DNA from 4 places in the Streptomyces sp. NPDC002138 genome. Region 4 is predicted to be linked to each of the others. Evidence: riboswitches for the same ligand, from Rfam matches in the RefSeq annotation. Region 4 holds a riboswitch; each other region holds the start of a gene.
What was found. Region 4 has a riboswitch for cobalamin ahead of ABT084_RS15605 (ribonucleoside-diphosphate reductase subunit alpha). Riboswitches for the same ligand answer to the same signal wherever they lie in the genome.

Region 1 (3,884 bases), on a different contig from region 4:
GGCCGATCACCGAGCGCGCGGCGCCTGGTCAGGCCGTCGCGGTCTCCGCCCGCACCCGGTGCGCGGCCTCGACGAGGTGCTCCAGGGAGGCCTTCGTCTCGGGCCACCCCCGGGTCTTGAGCCCGCAGTCCGGATTGACCCACAGGCGTGCGGCCGGGATGGCCTCCAGCCCCTTGCGCAGCAGCGCGGCGGCCTCGTCGGCGGAGGGGACGCGCGGGGAGTGGATGTCCCAGACGCCGGGGCCGACCTCGCGCGGGTACCCCGTACCGGCGAGTTCGTCGGCGACCCGCATGTGCGAGCGGGCCGCTTCCAGGCTGATGACGTCGGCGTCGAGGTCCTCGATGGCCGCCACGATGTCGCCGAACTCCGCGTAGCACATGTGGGTGTGGATCTGGGTGTCCGGACGGACACCGCTGGTGCTGAGGCGGAAGGCCTCGGTGGCCCAGGCGAGGTATGCGGCGTGGTCCGCCGCGCGCAGGGGCAGGGTTTCCCGCAAGGCGGGTTCGTCGACCTGGATGACGGAAGTTCCCGCCGCCTCCAGGTCGTTCACCTCGTCGCGCAGGGCGAGCGCGACCTGGCGGGCCGTGTCCCCGAGGGGCTGGTCGTCGCGGACGAAGGACCAGGCGAGCATGGTCACCGGGCCGGTCAGCATCCCCTTGACCGGCTTCGCCGTCTGCGCCTGCGCGTACGTCGTCCAGCGCACGGTCATCGGCTCGGGACGGGTGATGTCCCCGGCCAGCACCGGCGGCCGGACGTAGCGCGTGCCGTAGGACTGGACCCAGCCGTGCTGGGTGGCCAGGTAGCCGGTGAGGCGCTCGGCGAAGTACTGGACCATGTCGTTGCGTTCGGGTTCGCCGTGCACGAGGACGTCGATGCCCGCCTTCTCCTGGAAGGCGATCACCTCGCGGATCTCCGCCTCGATGCGGCGCTCGTACCCGGCTTCGTCGAGCCGTCCGGCGCGCAGGTCGGCGCGGGCGGTGCGCAGTTCGGTGGTCTGCGGGAAGGAGCCGATGGTCGTCGTGGGCAGCGGAGGCAGCCCGAGGTGGGCCCGCTGGGCGGCGGCCCGCCGGTCGTAGGGCTGCGAGCGGCGCCCGTCGGCGTCGGTGACGGCCGCGGTGCGGGCGCGGACGGCGGGGTCGCGGGTGATCGGCGAGTGCGCCCGGGAGGCGAGGTCGGCGCGGTTCGCGGCGAGTTCGGCGCCGATGGCGTGCGTGCCCTGGGCGAGGCCGCGGGCGAGGGTGGTGATCTCGGCGGTCTTCTGGCGGGCGAAGGCCAGCCAGCGCCGGACCTGCGGGTCGATGTCGCGCTCGGCGGTGACGTCCAGCGGGACGTGCAGCAGCGAGCAGGAAGCCGCCACGTCGACGCGGCCCGCGAGGCCGAGCAGGGTGCCGAGGGTGGCGAGGGACTTCTCGTGGTCGTTGATCCAGATGTTGCGGCCGTTGACGACCCCCGCGACCAGCCGCTTCCCGGGCAGGCCGCCGACGGCGGCGAGGTCGGCGAGGTTGCCCGCGGCCCGGTCGGTGAAGTCCAGGGCCAGACCCTCGACCGGCGCCTTGGCCAGGACCGGCAGGGCCTCGCCGAGCCGGTCGAAGTACGAGGCGACGAGCAGCTTGGGACGTGGGGCGAGGCCGCCCAGCTCGCGGTAGGCGCGGGCGGCGGCGCCGAGGTCGGCGGGGGTGCGGTCCTGGACCAGGGCGGGCTCGTCGAGCTGGACCCATGCGGCGCCGGCCGCGCGGAGGTCGGCGAGGACTTCGGCGTAGACGGGCAGCAGCCGGTCGAGCAGGGTGAGGGGCTGGAAGTCGTCGGGCACCCCGGGGGCGGGCTTGGCCAGCAGGAGGTAGGTGACCGGTCCGACCAGCACGGGGCGGGCCGCGAGACCGAGGGCCAGGGCCTCCTTCAGCTCGGCGACCTGCTTGCCGGAGTCGGCGGTGAAGACGGTGTCGGGGCCCAGCTCCGGTACCAGGTAGTGGTAGTTGGTGTCGAACCACTTGGTCATCTCCAGCGGCGCCACGTCCTGGGTGCCGCGGGCCATGGCGAAGTAGCCGTCCAGCGGGTCCGCTTCGACGGCGGCGCGGTGGCGGTCCGGGACCGCGCCGACCATCACGCTGGTGTCGAGGACGTGGTCGTAGTACGAGAAGTCACCGGTGGGGACCTCGGTGATGCCCGCCCCGGCCAGCTGCCGCCAGTTCGTCCGGCGCAGGGTCGCGGCGGTCTCGCGCAGTGCGTCGGCGTCGACCCGGCCCTTCCAGTAGCCCTCGACGGCCTTCTTCAGTTCCCGGTTCTGCCCCTGCCGGGGGTAGCCGTGAACAGTGGCGCATACGGCTGCGGTTGCGGAATCGGTGGCCATCTCGGTGGTGGAATCGGTTGTCACGGAACTCTCCTTCGCGAGTACGTCTCCATGAGTCCCGATGACCGGACGTGGGGCGCGAAGGGCGGCGGACCGGACGGTACGTCGCGCCCTCGCCCCCGCGCGCTCCGTGCACGGGGTACCGGTACGACCGTCCGCCTTGCCCCGGGGCGAGCCCGGGGTGCCCCCGACCGACCCGCCCACGAGGTCACCAGGAATCCGCGCACGGCTGTGCGTGCGCGGGCAACGGGCAGGTCTTCGGACTCACGGGCACGTCTGCCGGGGGCAGACACCTAGTGGCCGTCGCTTCCCAGGCCCGTACGGGCCCAGTGCGTATGACGGCGGTCGTTCCCGCTCACCGCTGCGGGGCAGTCCCGGATTCCCACCGGGTTCCCTCTTACGACGCATCCCGCCTGGCGGACGGAGGCGAACCAGCTGCTGGGGATCACCTTAGGTGTCCGCCCGTACCGAGGGGAGGAGTTGGCCACATTCCGGACGCCCGGATGAGACGGTTCGCCGATGGCGGACATGACTGAGCCGGGGCGGGCTTGCTGTCGGGAAGATCACAGGGAACATCCCGGGATCGGCACGGGCGGCGCGGCACGCACGTCCAGAATGGTCCCGAGGTGGGGGATCCCCCGTGTCTGCAGAGGGAAGTTGGACGTGCCGACAATGAATCCGAGCCGTTCCGTCCTGGCCGCCGTGGCCGTCGCGTCCGCCGCGGTCGTGCTGGCCGGTTGCAGCAGTGAGCCGCCGGCGCTGAAGTTCGAGTCGGCGAAGCCGTCCGGGCCGCGGCTCGACGCCAGGCCCGTACAGGGAGGCTCGCTCCCCGTCGCTCAGTGGCCCAACGCGTGCGAGGTGCTGGGCGACGACGAGATCCGCGCGATCCTGCCGCAGGCGAAGGACTTCCAGCGCGATCCGATCAAGGTGACCGTCCTCAACTTCAACCCGCTCGGCAAGCCGGACCCGGGCACGACGGGTGACGTACCGGCGGGCGGCTGCAGGACCGAATTCGGGCTGCCGGCGAAGTACAAGGGCAAGCACAACAGCAACATCCGCATCGTCTTCAAGACGGTGGCCGATCCGGCCCTCGTGGCGAACGCCTACGCCGAGGACCGGGACGACGAGGCGAAGCGGGCCGGCCAGGACACCAAGAAGTTCCAGGACCTCAAGAACTCGCTGGGTGCGGCGGGCTGCTACACGAAGGGCACGACCTCCACGATGGTCTGCCATCAGGGCCCGTACCAGTTCGAGGTGAGCGGCTCGTCGACCGCGGACGGCGTGGGCAAGTACCCGGAGACGGAAGAGAACTGGCGCCAGAAGGTCCTGACCGAGGTGGTACGCACCTTGAGCGCCCGCATGGCGTGACCTCGGGCCTGATCGAATCGACCGGAACGCGAGACCTCGGTGAGCGCTAGGATCCGTCCATGACGTCACGACGGGCGAATGCCGCGTAAACCGCCGAGCAGAGCACCGTCGAAGCGCCCTCGGGCGGGAATCCTGGCCGACGGGTGTCCACCGGCCGCCGTGCACATCG
Region 2 (3,884 bases), on a different contig from region 4:
GTCCAGCTTCGCCGCCTGGATCAGGGTCCAGATCTGGGCGCGGATGGCCGGCAGCTTGGCCGGGTCCATGGAGGAGATCTGCGCGTACTCGTCCAGGTGCTGTTCCAGGCGCGCGATGTCGCCGTACGACTCCGCGCGGGCCATCGGCGGCACCAGGTGGTCGACCAGGGTCGCGTGCACCCGGCGCTTGGCCTGGGTGCCCTCGCCCGGGTCGTTGACCAGGAACGGGTACACGAGCGGCAGGTCGCCGAGGGCGGCGTCCGGCGCGCACGCGGCGGAGAGGCCCGCGTTCTTGCCGGGCAGCCACTCCAGGTTGCCGTGCTTGCCCAGGTGGATCATGGCGTCGGCGCCGAAGCCGCCGTCCTCGGCCGCGGCCTGGATCCAGCGGTAGGCGGCCAGGTAGTGGTGCGAGGGCGGCAGATCGGGGTCGTGGTAGATCGCGATCGGGTTCTCGCCGAAGCCGCGCGGCGGCTGGATGAGGATGAGCAGGTTCCCGCGGCGCAGCGCGGCCAGCACGATGTCGCCGTCGGGGTCGCCGCCGGTCGCGGTGCGGGAGCGGTCCAGGAACATGGTGCCGGGAGCCTGCCCCCAGTGCCGCTCGACGCCTTCGCGCAGCTCGCCGGGGAGACCGGCGTACCAGCGGCGGTAGTCGGCGGCCGGGATCCGGACCGGGTTGCGGGCCAGCTGCTCCTCGGTGAGCCAGTCCTGGTCGTGGCCGCCCGCCTCGATCAGCGCGCGGATCAGCTCGTCGCCGTCGCCGGAGACCAGGCCGGGGATCTCCTCGGCCGGGCCGAAGTCGTAGCCCTCCGCGATCAGCCGGCGCAGCAGGGCGACGGCGCTGGCGGGGGTGTCGAGGCCGACCGCGTTGCCGATGCGGGAGTGCTTGGTGGGGTACGCGGAGAGGACGAGCGCGATCCGCTTCTCGGCGTTCGGGGTGTGCCGCAGCCTGGCGTGGCGCACGGCGATGCCGGCGACCCGGGCGGCCCGTTCGGGATCGGCGACGTACGCCGGGAGGCCGTCCTCGTCGATCTCCTTGAAGGAGAACGGGACGGTGATCAGCCGGCCGTCGAACTCCGGCACCGCGACCTGGCTGGCCGAGTCGAGCGGGGACAGGCCCTCGTCGCTCTCCTCCCAGGTGGCGCGCGAACCGGTCAGGCACAGCGCCTGCAGGATCGGCACGTCGAGCGCGGCGAGCGCGCCCGCGTCCCACGACTCGTCGTCGCCGCCCGCCGAGGCCTCGGCGGGACGGGTGCCGCCCGCCGCGAGGACGGTCGTCACGATGGCGTCGGCCGTCGCCAGCTCGGCGAGCAGCTCCGGTTCGGGGGAGCGCAGCGAGGAGACGTACAGCGGGACGGGCACGCCGCCCGCGTCCACCACGGCGTCCGAGAGGGCGTGCACGAAGGCGGTGTTGCCGCTCATGTGGTGGGCGCGGTAGTAGAGCACCGCGATCCGGGGACCGGCGGCGGGCTCCGCCGCGCGCTCCAGCCGCCCCCAGGTGGGAGCGGCGGCGGGCGGCTCGAAGCCGTGGCCGGTGAGCAGCACGGTGTCCGAGAGGAAGCGGGCCAGCTGCTCCAGGTTGGCGGGGCCGCCGTGCGCGAGGTAGGCGTGCGCCTCGGCCGCGATGCCGATGGGGACGGTGGACGCCTCCATCAGCTGGGCGTCCGGGGCCTGTTCGCCGGTCAGCACGACGACCGGGCGGGTCTGGTCGGCGGCGAGGAGCAGATCGAGCCCCTCCTGCCAGGCGCGCAGGCCGCCGAGGAGGCGTACGACGACCAGGTCCGCGCCGTCGAGCAGCGCGGGGAGGTCGTCGAGGGGGAGCCGGGAAGGGTTCGCGAACCGGTACGGGACCGGGCCGTCGTCCGAGGCGCGGGCACTGAGCAGATCGGTGTCGGACGTCGACAGCAGCAGGATCATGCGGCGGCGGGCCTTCCTCGGGGTTTCCGCGCCCCGGGCAGTGAGGACGACGGGAGTTCCTGACTCACCCGGTGGCGCCGCTGGCGGCTGCCGGATTCACAGTGGCGGGACCGCGCCGGAATCTCACCGGGCTTCCTCCCATGTCGCCGTCCTCGGCGATGACGGGCCGAATGGCCCGTCGAGGGGTCATCTTAGGTGCCGTGGCAAGTGAACGGCAGGTGGGGGCCGGTGTCGGTGCCTGTGGTGGCGCCTCAAACGCCGGCGGGGCTGGGATTGGCTGCCGGGGCCTGCGTGCGACGAACCCTTCGGGTCGTGGGGCCTCCGGCGGGCCCTCAATCGCCGGGCGGGCTGGATGTGCCCGGGGAATTCAGCCCGTCCGGCGTTTGAGGACCCGCCGGAGGCCCCATGCACCCGCACCCGGGGGACCAGTGGCGTGGTGACGGACACAGGCCGGGCGGCCCCGATCGTGGGTATGCTCGCCGCCATGCCCCCGCCCACCTCCGCCGCGTCCCGGGACGAACCCGTCATACGGGACCGTGGTGACGCCTGCCCCGGCGCGCTGCGCCTGCACGCGGCGGACGACGGCCACCTCGCCCGGGTCCGGATCCCCGGCGGCCTGCTCACCGCGGAGGCGGCCGCCGTGCTGGCCGACGCGGCGGACCGGCTCGGGGACGGGCACCTCGACCTCACCTCCCGCGGCAACGCGCAGCTGCGCGGCCTCGGCGCGGGCTGCGGCGGCGAACTGGCCGCCCTGCTGGCCGGCGCCGGACTGCTGCCCGCCGCGGCCGCCACCCACGAACGCGTGCGCAACATCGTCGCCTCGCCGCTGTCCGGGCTCGACGGGCAGGGGCACGCCGATGTCACGCCCTGGGTCGCGGAGCTGGACCGGCTGCTGTGCGGGAGCGAGGCGGCGGCCGCCCTGTCGGGGCGCTTCCTCTTCGCCCTCGACGACGGGCGCGGTGACGTGACCTCGCTCGCCCCCGACGTGAGCGTCCGCGCGCTGCGCGCCGGAACGGCCGTGCTGTGGACGCACAATGACACCGACGCGGTGGCGGTCGACCCTCGGGACGCGCCCCGGGCCGCGCTGACGGCGGCGCACTACTTCCTCGACGCGGTGCGCGGCGCCGGGACCAAGGCCTGGCGGGTGGGTGAACTGCCCGCCGAACACCGGCTGCGGGCGGGTGAGTTGCTCAACCGGCTGCGGGAGCAGGGCATTTCGGCCGAGCGGGCCGAGCGGGCCGAGCGGGCCGAGGGGGCCGAGGGGGCCGAGAGGGTCGAAAGGGCCGACGAATCCCACTGGTTCGGCGCGAGCGCGGGCAGGGCGGCCGCGGGCCCCGGCCCCGGCGCGGTCGTGGGGCCCGACGCGGAGCGCGTCGCGCTCTCGGTGCTGGCCCCGATGGGGCGGTTGACCACCGGTCAGTGGCGCCTGCTGGCCGCCGCGGCCGCCGCCGCGGCCGGGACCCTGCGGCTCACCCCCTGGCGCGGGATCGTCGTCCCCGGCGCCGACGCGGCCACCACGCCGGACGCCCTCGCGCGGCTCGCCGGAGCCGGGCTGGTCACCGCGCCCGGCGATCCGTGGGAGAACGTGAGCGCCTGTACCGGGCGGCCCGGCTGCGCGAAGGCGCTGGCCGACGTACGGGCCGACGCGCGGGCGGTCGTGGCGGCCGCCGGGGCCCGGGCGGGCGGCGCGGCGCCGCCGGTGCACTGGTCCGGGTGCGAGCGGCGCTGCGGGCATCCGCGCGCGGCCGTCTGGCTGGACCTGGTCGCCGGGCCCCGGGGGTACGCCCTCGCGGTGGCCGGGCGGGCGGGGCGCCCGGTGCGGGACGACGTACCGGCGACGGCGCCCGACCTGACCGCGGCCCTCGCGGAAGCGGATGCCATGGTGACGCAGACCCAGCCGACCCAGCATCCCCAGCAGACCGATCAGCCTCAGCAGACCGATCAGCCTCAGCAGCCCCAGCAGCCTCAGC
Region 3 (3,884 bases), on a different contig from region 4:
TGCGGTGCCGCTTCCCGCGCCGAGGACGGCGGGTACGACGAGAACGAGCGTGGCCAGCGGAGCCCAGAGACGACGCATGCCTCCACCTCCCGGGGCACACAGGACGCCCCCCGCACGCGCGGGGCTCCTCCCACCATCCCCCTCCGGGCGCCGCCCCGCCACCGGCGGGGGCGGGGGCGGGGCCCCGGCCCGGAATGAGCCGGTCCGGCGTCGCGGTGCCGAGATGACGGGTTCTCATGCCGCTCCGACGGAATGAGAAGCCGGTCGGACAGGTTCCAGGGACAGCCTTCCGGGACCGGCCCGGTCAGGCCACCTTCAGAGAGAAGACGTCAAGATGCGTGCTGTCATCGTGTCCGAATACGGTGGCCCCGAGGTGCTCCGCGTCGCCGAAGTGCCGGTCCCCGAGCCGGGGGACGGTCAGATCCGCATCCGGGTCGCGGCGGCCGCGTTGAACCCCGCCGACGCCTTGATCCGGTCCGGCGCCCTGGCCTCGCGCGTCCCAGTACGGGACTACTACATTCCCGGTCTCGATGTCGCGGGCACCATCGACGCCCTGGGCGCCGGTGTCAGTGGCTTCGCGGTCGGCGACGCCGTGATCGGCCTGTCGGACTGGCCGGACACCCAGGCGGGCACGCACGCCGAGTACGTCGTCCTGCCCGCCACGGCGGTCGCCGCCGCGCCCCGCCGCGCACGTCCGGTCGAGGCGGCGACCCTCCCGCTGAACGGACTCACCGCCTGGCAGGCCCTGGACCTGCTCGGCGCGGCCGACGGCGCCACGGTGGCGATCACCGGTGCGGCGGGCGCCGTGGGCGGCTACCTCGTGGAACTGGCGGTCGCGCGCGGTCTGCGGGCCGTCGCCGTCGCCGCGCCGCAGGACGAGGAGCTGGTGCGCGAGTTCGGGGCCGACGTCTTCGTCGCGCGCTCCGAGAACCCCACTGCCGCGATCCGCGCGGCCGTTCCCGGCGGAGTCGACGGGCTGATCGACGCGGCCGCCCTGGGCGGGTCGGTGATCGGTGCGGTGCGGGACGGCGGTGCGTTCGTCAGCGTTCTCGGCGCGGGTCCGGGAGCGGAGCGCGGGATCCGGGTCTCGCAGATCCGGGTGCACAGCGACGCGGCGCGGCTCGCCGAGCTGACCGCGCTCGCGGACGTCGGCGGTCTCACCCTGCGGGTGGCCCGGACGATGCCGTTCGCGGAAGCCGCCGCGGCCCACGAGTCCCTGGCCGCACGCGGCCTGCGCGGGCGCATCGTCCTCGTGCCCTGACCGGCCTGACCGGCCTGACCGGCTGGTACGTCTGTCCGTGCGCCGGCTGGTCTGTGCGCCCGCTGGTCCGTGCGCCCGTCGGTCCGTCGGTCCGCCGGTCCTGGCCGCGGTCCGGCCCGGGTGGACGGAACCGGGGCCCCGGGCGGGCCGTTCTCTGCTCGTGTGACCGGCGGGCGACTCGCTAGCCTGGTCCCGGCACGGCGGCGGCGCGCGGCGGAAGGCAGGCCCGATGGATTCCGAGGACCCGATCGCGGTGGCCGTCACGGCCGCCATCCGCTCCGGGGACCTGCCGCGGCTGCGGGAACTCCTGGCCGCGCATCCCGCTCTGGCCCGCGAAACCATCGTCAAGGCCGGCGGGGCCGCGGGCGGGCGGAGCCTGCTGCACATCGCCACGGACTGGCCGGGCCACCACCCGGCCGGCCCCGACGTCATCCGGCTGCTCGTCGAGGCGGGCGCCGACCGGCGGCCCGGTTCGTCGGGGCGCACGAGGAGACCCCGCTGCACTGGGCCGCCAGTAACGACGACGTCGCCGCCGTCGACGCCCTCGTCGCCTGCGGTGCCGCGGTGGATGCCACGGGCGGGGTCATCGGCGGCGGCACCCCGCTCGCCGACGCGCGCGCCTTCGGTCAGTGGCGGGCCGCCCGGCGCCTCCTGGAACACGGCGCCCGCGCCGACTTCCAGGACGCGGCCGCCCTCGGACTCCTCGACCGGGTCGAGGAGTTCCTCACGGCGCCCCGCCCGCCCGGCCCGGACGAGATCACGAGCGCCTTCTGGGGCGCCTGCCACGGCGGTCGCCCGGAGACGGCCCGCTACCTGCTCGCCCGGGGCGCCGACCTCGACTGGATCGGCTACGACGGCATGACCCCGCTGGACATCGCGCGCTCCCAGGACACCGGCGGCGCCCGCGAGGTGACGGACTGGTTGTGGGAACGCGGTGCGCACGCGGCAGCTGATCTCATCGGGTGACCACATGCTGGAAGTGATTGGATCATCCGTCCGCCGCATGCCAGACTGGTGACAGCGGAGGGGCGTAGCTCAGTTGGTAGAGCGTTGGTCTCCAAAACCAAATGTCGTAGGTTCGAGTCCTGCCGCCCCTGCAAGAGAGTCCGCCGGACGCCCGGCGAACGGTCCGTCGAAAACCCAGGTGGGAGTCATCTCCCCCTGGGTTTTCGCGTGTACGCGCGGAATCCGCCCGTCGGTCGCTGTCCCCGGGGGGTCCGACGGGCGGCACCCGAGTAGCGCCGCAGCCAGCGAGCGCGAATGGGAACGGAGTTCACGGTAGGCGCCCCCACTGACAACGCCCGCCGGGCACGCCCCGCGAGCCCGGCACGGCCGATCTGGCACACTTGTCCGGGTTACCCCAGGCGGCGCGAACCAGGAAACCGGTGTGAAACCGGTACGGTCCCGCCACTGTGACCGGTTTCCCCTCGCGGGTCCCGGGAGTCAGACACTGACGCGCCGCCTCTTCACTTCGACCAGGGGACGAGGATCCCCCGGAGAGGCTTCGCCATGCCGCGTTTCCGTGCCGCCCTGCGCGCGCTCGCCCCGCTCGCTTCCCTGCCCCTGCTGCTATCGCTGACCTCCTGCGGCGCCACCCCGGACGAGCCCGCCCGGGACGCCGCCGCCCGGCCGGCGGCCGACGCCGGGGGCGCGGGATTCCCGTACACCGTGACCAACTGCGGTGTGACCACGACGTACCAGGCCCCGCCCCGGCGCGCCGTCAGCATGAACCAGCACGCCACCGAGGTACTGCTCGCCCTCGGCCTCGGGGACCGGATGGCGGGCACCGCCTACATCGACGACGCCGTCCTGCCCGCCTACCGGCCGGCCTACGACAAGATCAAGGTGCTGGCCAAGGAGTACCCGTCGAAGGAACTGCTGCTCGGCGCCAACCCCGACTTCGTCTACGGCGGGTACTCCAGCGCCTTCGACGCGTCCCAGGGCCGCGACCGCGAGGGGCTGCGCAAGAGCGGCATCAACACCCGCCTCAGCGTGGAGTACTGCACCCCCGGACCGGTCCGGATCGACCAGTTGAAGACCGAGATCACCGAGGTCGCCCGCACCTTCGGAGTGCCCGACCGCGGTGCGCGGCTGATCGAGGACGAGCAGCGCCGCATCGACGCCGTCACCGCACGCGTCAAGGACAAGCCCCGTCCGGCCGTCTTCGTCTACGACTCCGGCGAGACCGCGGCCTTCACCTCGGGCGGCAACGGCATCGGCAACGAGATCGTCTCGCTGGCGGGCGGGACGAACGTGTTCGCCGACCTCAAGGACACCTTCGGCGACGTGTCCTGGGAGAAGGTCATCGAACGCAAGCCGGAGACCGTGCTGATCTACGACTACGGCGGGACGGGCGTCGAAGCCAAGAAGCAGCGTCTGTTGAACGACCCGGCGCTCGCCCGGGTTCCCGCGATCAGGGACCGGCGGTTCGTCGTCCTGCCGCTGTCCTCGGCCGTCCTCGGGGTCCGCGTCGCCGACGCCGTCGAGTCCCTCGCCCGCCAGCTGCACCCCGACGCCGCGTGAGGGCGGACCGCCGCCGGACCCCGCTCGTCCTCACCCTGCTCACCGCGGCGCTCGCCGCGGGCGCGGTGGCGGGCCTGGCCCTGGGGCCGGTGCGGATCGC
Region 4 (3,884 bases):
TGACCTGGAGGAACTCACCGCTGAGGGTCTCGCGCTTGAAGAGGTTGGAGACCTGCGGCTCGATGCACTCGTACACGCCGGCGATGGAGGCGATCGTCGCCGTCGGCGCGATGGCCAGCAGCAGCGAGTTGCGCATGCCGGACTTCGCGACGCGGGCGCGCAGGGCGTCCCAGCGCTCGGGCCAGTTCGGCTCGACGTCGTAGTGGTCCGGGTGCAGGACACCGCGGGCCGTCCGGGTCTGCTCCCAGGCCGGGAGCGGGCCGCTGCGCTCGGCGAGGTCGCAGGAGGCCTCGTACGCGGCCAGCATGATGCGCTCGGAGAGCTTGGTGGACAGCGCCTTCGCCTCGGGGGAGTCGAACGGCAGCTTCAGCTTGAAGAAGACGTCCTGGAGGCCCATCGCGCCCAGACCCACCGGACGCCAGCGGGCGTTGGAGCGGCCGGCCTGCTCGGTCGGGTAGAAGTTGATGTCCACGACGCGGTCGAGGAAGGTGACGGCCGTGCGGACGGTCTCGTCCAGCCGCTCCCAGTCGATCTCACCGGTCTCGGTGAGGACGAACGCGCCCAGGTTGACCGAGCCCAGGTTGCAGACGGCGGTCTCGCCGTCGTTGGTGACCTCGATGATCTCGGTGCACAGGTTCGAGGAGTGGACGACGGTGCCCGGCTCGGCGGTCTGGTTCGCCGTGCGGTTGGAGGCGTCCTTGAACGTCATCCAGCCCTGGCCGGTCTGCGCGAGGGTGCGCATCATCCGGCCGTACAGGTCGCGCGCGGGCATGGTCTTGCGGGCCAGGCCCGCGGCCTCGGCCTTGTGGTAGGCGGCGTCGAACTCGTCGCCCCACAGGTCGACCAGCTCGGGCACGTCGGCCGGGGAGAACAGCGACCAGTCGGCGTCGGCGTTCACGCGGCGCATGAACTCGTCCGGCACCCAGTGGGCGAGGTTCAGGTTGTGCGTACGGCGCTGGTCCTCACCGGTGTTGTCGCGCAGCTCGAGGAACTCCTCGATGTCCGCGTGCCAGGTCTCCAGGTAGACCGCGGCGGCGCCCTTGCGGCGGCCGCCCTGGTTCACGGCGGCGACCGAGGCGTCGAGGGTCTTGAGGAACGGCACGATGCCGTTGGAGTGCCCGTTGGTGCCGCGGATCAGGGAACCGCGGGCGCGGATGCGGGAGTACGAGAGGCCGATGCCGCCCGCGTGCTTCGACAGGCGCGCGACCTGGTGGTAGCGGTCGTAGATCGAGTCCAGCTCGTCGAGCGGGGAGTCCAGCAGGTAGCACGAGGACATCTGCGGGTGCCGGGTGCCGGAGTTGAAGAGCGTGGGGGAGGACGGCAGGTAGTCGAGGCGGCTCATCAGCCGGTAGAGCGAGGCCACTTCCTCGACGGCCTGGACGCCGCCGATCTCACCATGGGGACCAGACTCGGCGAGGCCGCAGGCCACGCGCAGCATGAAGTGCTGCGGGGTCTCGATGACCTGGCGGGTGATCGGGTGGCGCAGCAGGTAACGGCTGTGCAGGGTGCGCAGACCGAAGAAGCCGAAGCGGTCGTCGGCGCCCTCGGTGGTGGCGTGCTCGACCAGCGCGTTCAGCCGGGCGGCGTGCGCCTCGACGAACTCGGCGGTGCGGTCGGCGATCAGGCCCTCGCGGTGACCGACCGCGACGGACGCCGAGAAGGAGGTGGCCCCCTGGCCCGCGGCCTCGTCGGCGATCGTCAGCGTCAGCAGACGCGCGGCCAGCCGGGAGTACGCGGGGTCCTCCGAGATCAGACCCGCGGCCGCCTCGGTGGCCAGCCCGCGCAGTTCGGCCTCGTCGGCGACGGCGCTGCGGCCCCGCAGCGCGGCGGCGGCGACCCGGCCGGGGTCGGTGTCGGCCAGGTCGGCGGTGAGGTCGGTGAGGGTGCGCAGCAGCGCGGCGCCAGGACCCTCGGTGGCCTCGGGCTGGGCGGACTCGGCGCGCGGTGCGGCAGGCGCGATGGTCACGTGGGGGGCTCTCCCTCGCTCGGCTCCGGATGGCTCGGAGGCGGGGCGGGGAGGCTGCCATGAGGGCGTCTGGACGTGCGGACCCGGGCAGGGCAGTCACGCGTCACCACATGGCGTCCACCGGCCCAACCGCGAGGCCCGGACGTCTCGGCGTCCGGACCGGTCGGTCCGGGCGCACTGTCGGCAGGTCCTCGGACTTGCGGCGGCACCAATGGGTGGTTGGGTGCAGTTCATACCGTTGCGGGACAGTTCCGGATTCGCACCGGATTCCCCTGCGGCGACAGCGAGCATGAGCATACATGTGGGGGCCGCTCGTTGCGCGACCCACCACATGTTGTGTCGGCGTGGCTACAACTCCACGCGGTACGTGAGCAAGGGGACCGCCGGGACCGGTGCCCAGTCCCGCTCCGGCGTCCGGGTGAAGCCCAGGCGCCCGTAGATCCTGTGGGCCCCCAGCATGGCCGCTTTCGTGGACAGGACCAGGTGGGTGACCCCCTCCAGGGCCCGTGCGCGGTCCATGCAGGCGCGTACGAGGGCCTCCCCGGCCCCGCGGCCCCGCGCCGCGGGGGAGACCGCCAGCATCCGGAATTCGGCCTCGTGGGGACCGGCGATTTCGGCCAGCCGGCTGCCGGGTGCGGCGAAGGCCACTCCACCGAGCAACTGCCCGTCGTGGGTGGCCACGAGCACCTCGGCGTCGGCGGCCCGCCCCGCCACATCGCGCAGCACGGTCAGGTAGAAGCCGTTGGCCTCCGGGTCGAGCAGCCCGTCGTCCAGGTAGGCCCGCGCCGTGATCTCGCCCAGCTCTTCGTATTCGGCGGGCAGCGCCGCCCGGATGGTGATGTCCATGGCGTCGAGTGTGGAGCACGGGTGTCGGTGCACGGCGCTATCGTCGGAAGGAGCACCGTCGAGGAAGGCGAGCGAGGCCATGACGTGATGACCGGCCGGCCCCACATGCTGACCAAGGAGTTCGAGGAACTCGCGCTGATGGCTCGCAACCGGATGGAGGGGCTGAGGCTGGAGTTCATCGACGGGAAGCTGAGGAGCAAGGGGTTGCCGGACGGCGACCACGGGATGATCATTCAGTGGCTCACGCGGATCTGCATGCAGCACCGCCCCGAACTCTGGCTGCATCCGGGACAGGGGATCAAAGCGGAGGAGTACCGGGCCGGCCGGGCGATTCCGGATGCGGTGCTGGCTTCCTCGGGAGCGTTCGCCGGGCAGGGCGAGTGGGTGGACCCGGATCCGGTGCTCATGGTTGTCGAGGTGACCTCGTGGGACTCTGACACCGACCGGCGCGACCGGGTGGAGAAGCCCCGTGCCTACGCGGCTACAGGCATCCCGGTCTACCTGCTGATCGATCGGGACAAGTGCGAGATCTCGGTGCACAGTGAGCCCGACGGGCAGCGGTACGTGACCGTGCGCACCCTGCCCTTCGGTAAGGACGTCGAGCTCCCCGACCCCGTCAGCATCACCCTCCACACCGAGCCCCTCAAGGACTGGGTGCGCTGAGCGCGCCGCGGGGCCCCCGTCCTGGGTGGACGGGGGCCCCGCGGGCACCTCTCAGCAGCAGCGGAAGCCCTCGCGGGGGTCCGCCTCGCGGGAGTCGGTGCGGGCCCGCTCGAAGTCCCGGCGGGTGGGGACCTCGGCGGCCGGGTCGTGGGAGCGCGCGTGGGCGACGTACCGGTCGTAGGCGCTCTCGCCCGAGAACTCGCGGACGTAGAACCGGATCCGCCCCAGCGCCGCCCGGACGGTGCTCACGCCACCGGTTCCTTGACCCGGCCGCCGCCGGAGTCCAGGCCGGCGGCGGCCAGCTCCGCCTTCTCCGCGGCCGTCGGGATCAGACCGGCCGGAGCGACGATCTTCGACTCGGTCCACGGGACCTCGGAGAGCACGGTGCTCCCCGGGTCGCGGACGGCCT

Region 1: linked by a shared signal. The riboswitch ahead of metE (5-methyltetrahydropteroyltriglutamate--homocysteine S-methyltransferase) and the one ahead of ABT084_RS15605 (ribonucleoside-diphosphate reductase subunit alpha) in region 4 are both predicted to bind cobalamin.
Region 2: linked by a shared signal. The riboswitch ahead of cobN (cobaltochelatase subunit CobN) and the one ahead of ABT084_RS15605 (ribonucleoside-diphosphate reductase subunit alpha) in region 4 are both predicted to bind cobalamin.
Region 3: linked by a shared signal. The riboswitch ahead of ABT084_RS07590 (ABC transporter substrate-binding protein) and the one ahead of ABT084_RS15605 (ribonucleoside-diphosphate reductase subunit alpha) in region 4 are both predicted to bind cobalamin.

The regions. Positions count from the first base shown of each region.
Region 1 is NZ_JBEOXE010000085.1:7,220-11,103, reverse strand. Features, by position in the region: gene metE (5-methyltetrahydropteroyltriglutamate--homocysteine S-methyltransferase) at 29-2,347, opposite strand; cobalamin riboswitch at 2,580-2,798, opposite strand; gene ABT084_RS33840 (hypothetical protein) at 3,011-3,715, shown strand.
Region 2 is NZ_JBEOXE010000068.1:7,770-11,653, reverse strand. Features, by position in the region: gene cobN (cobaltochelatase subunit CobN) at 1-1,914, opposite strand, end outside; cobalamin riboswitch at 1,955-2,086, opposite strand; gene cobG (precorrin-3B synthase) at 2,399-3,884, shown strand, end outside.
Region 3 is NZ_JBEOXE010000008.1:115,357-119,240, reverse strand. Features, by position in the region: gene ABT084_RS07610 (DUF4352 domain-containing protein) at 1-78, opposite strand, end outside; gene ABT084_RS07605 (NADP-dependent oxidoreductase) at 335-1,261, shown strand; partial or broken gene ABT084_RS37965 (hypothetical protein) at 1,331-1,798, shown strand; gene ABT084_RS37960 (ankyrin repeat domain-containing protein) at 1,826-2,227, shown strand; tRNA gene ABT084_RS07595 (tRNA-Trp) at 2,286-2,358, shown strand; cobalamin riboswitch at 2,596-2,734, shown strand; gene ABT084_RS07590 (ABC transporter substrate-binding protein) at 2,771-3,784, shown strand; gene ABT084_RS07585 (FecCD family ABC transporter permease) at 3,781-3,884, shown strand, end outside.
Region 4 is NZ_JBEOXE010000020.1:50,155-54,038, reverse strand. Features, by position in the region: gene ABT084_RS15605 (ribonucleoside-diphosphate reductase subunit alpha) at 1-1,966, opposite strand, end outside; cobalamin riboswitch at 2,132-2,263, opposite strand; gene ABT084_RS15600 (GNAT family N-acetyltransferase) at 2,315-2,812, opposite strand; gene ABT084_RS15595 (Uma2 family endonuclease) at 2,900-3,475, shown strand; gene ABT084_RS15590 (CstA-like transporter-associated (seleno)protein) at 3,527-3,724, opposite strand; gene ABT084_RS15585 (carbon starvation CstA family protein) at 3,721-3,884, opposite strand, start outside.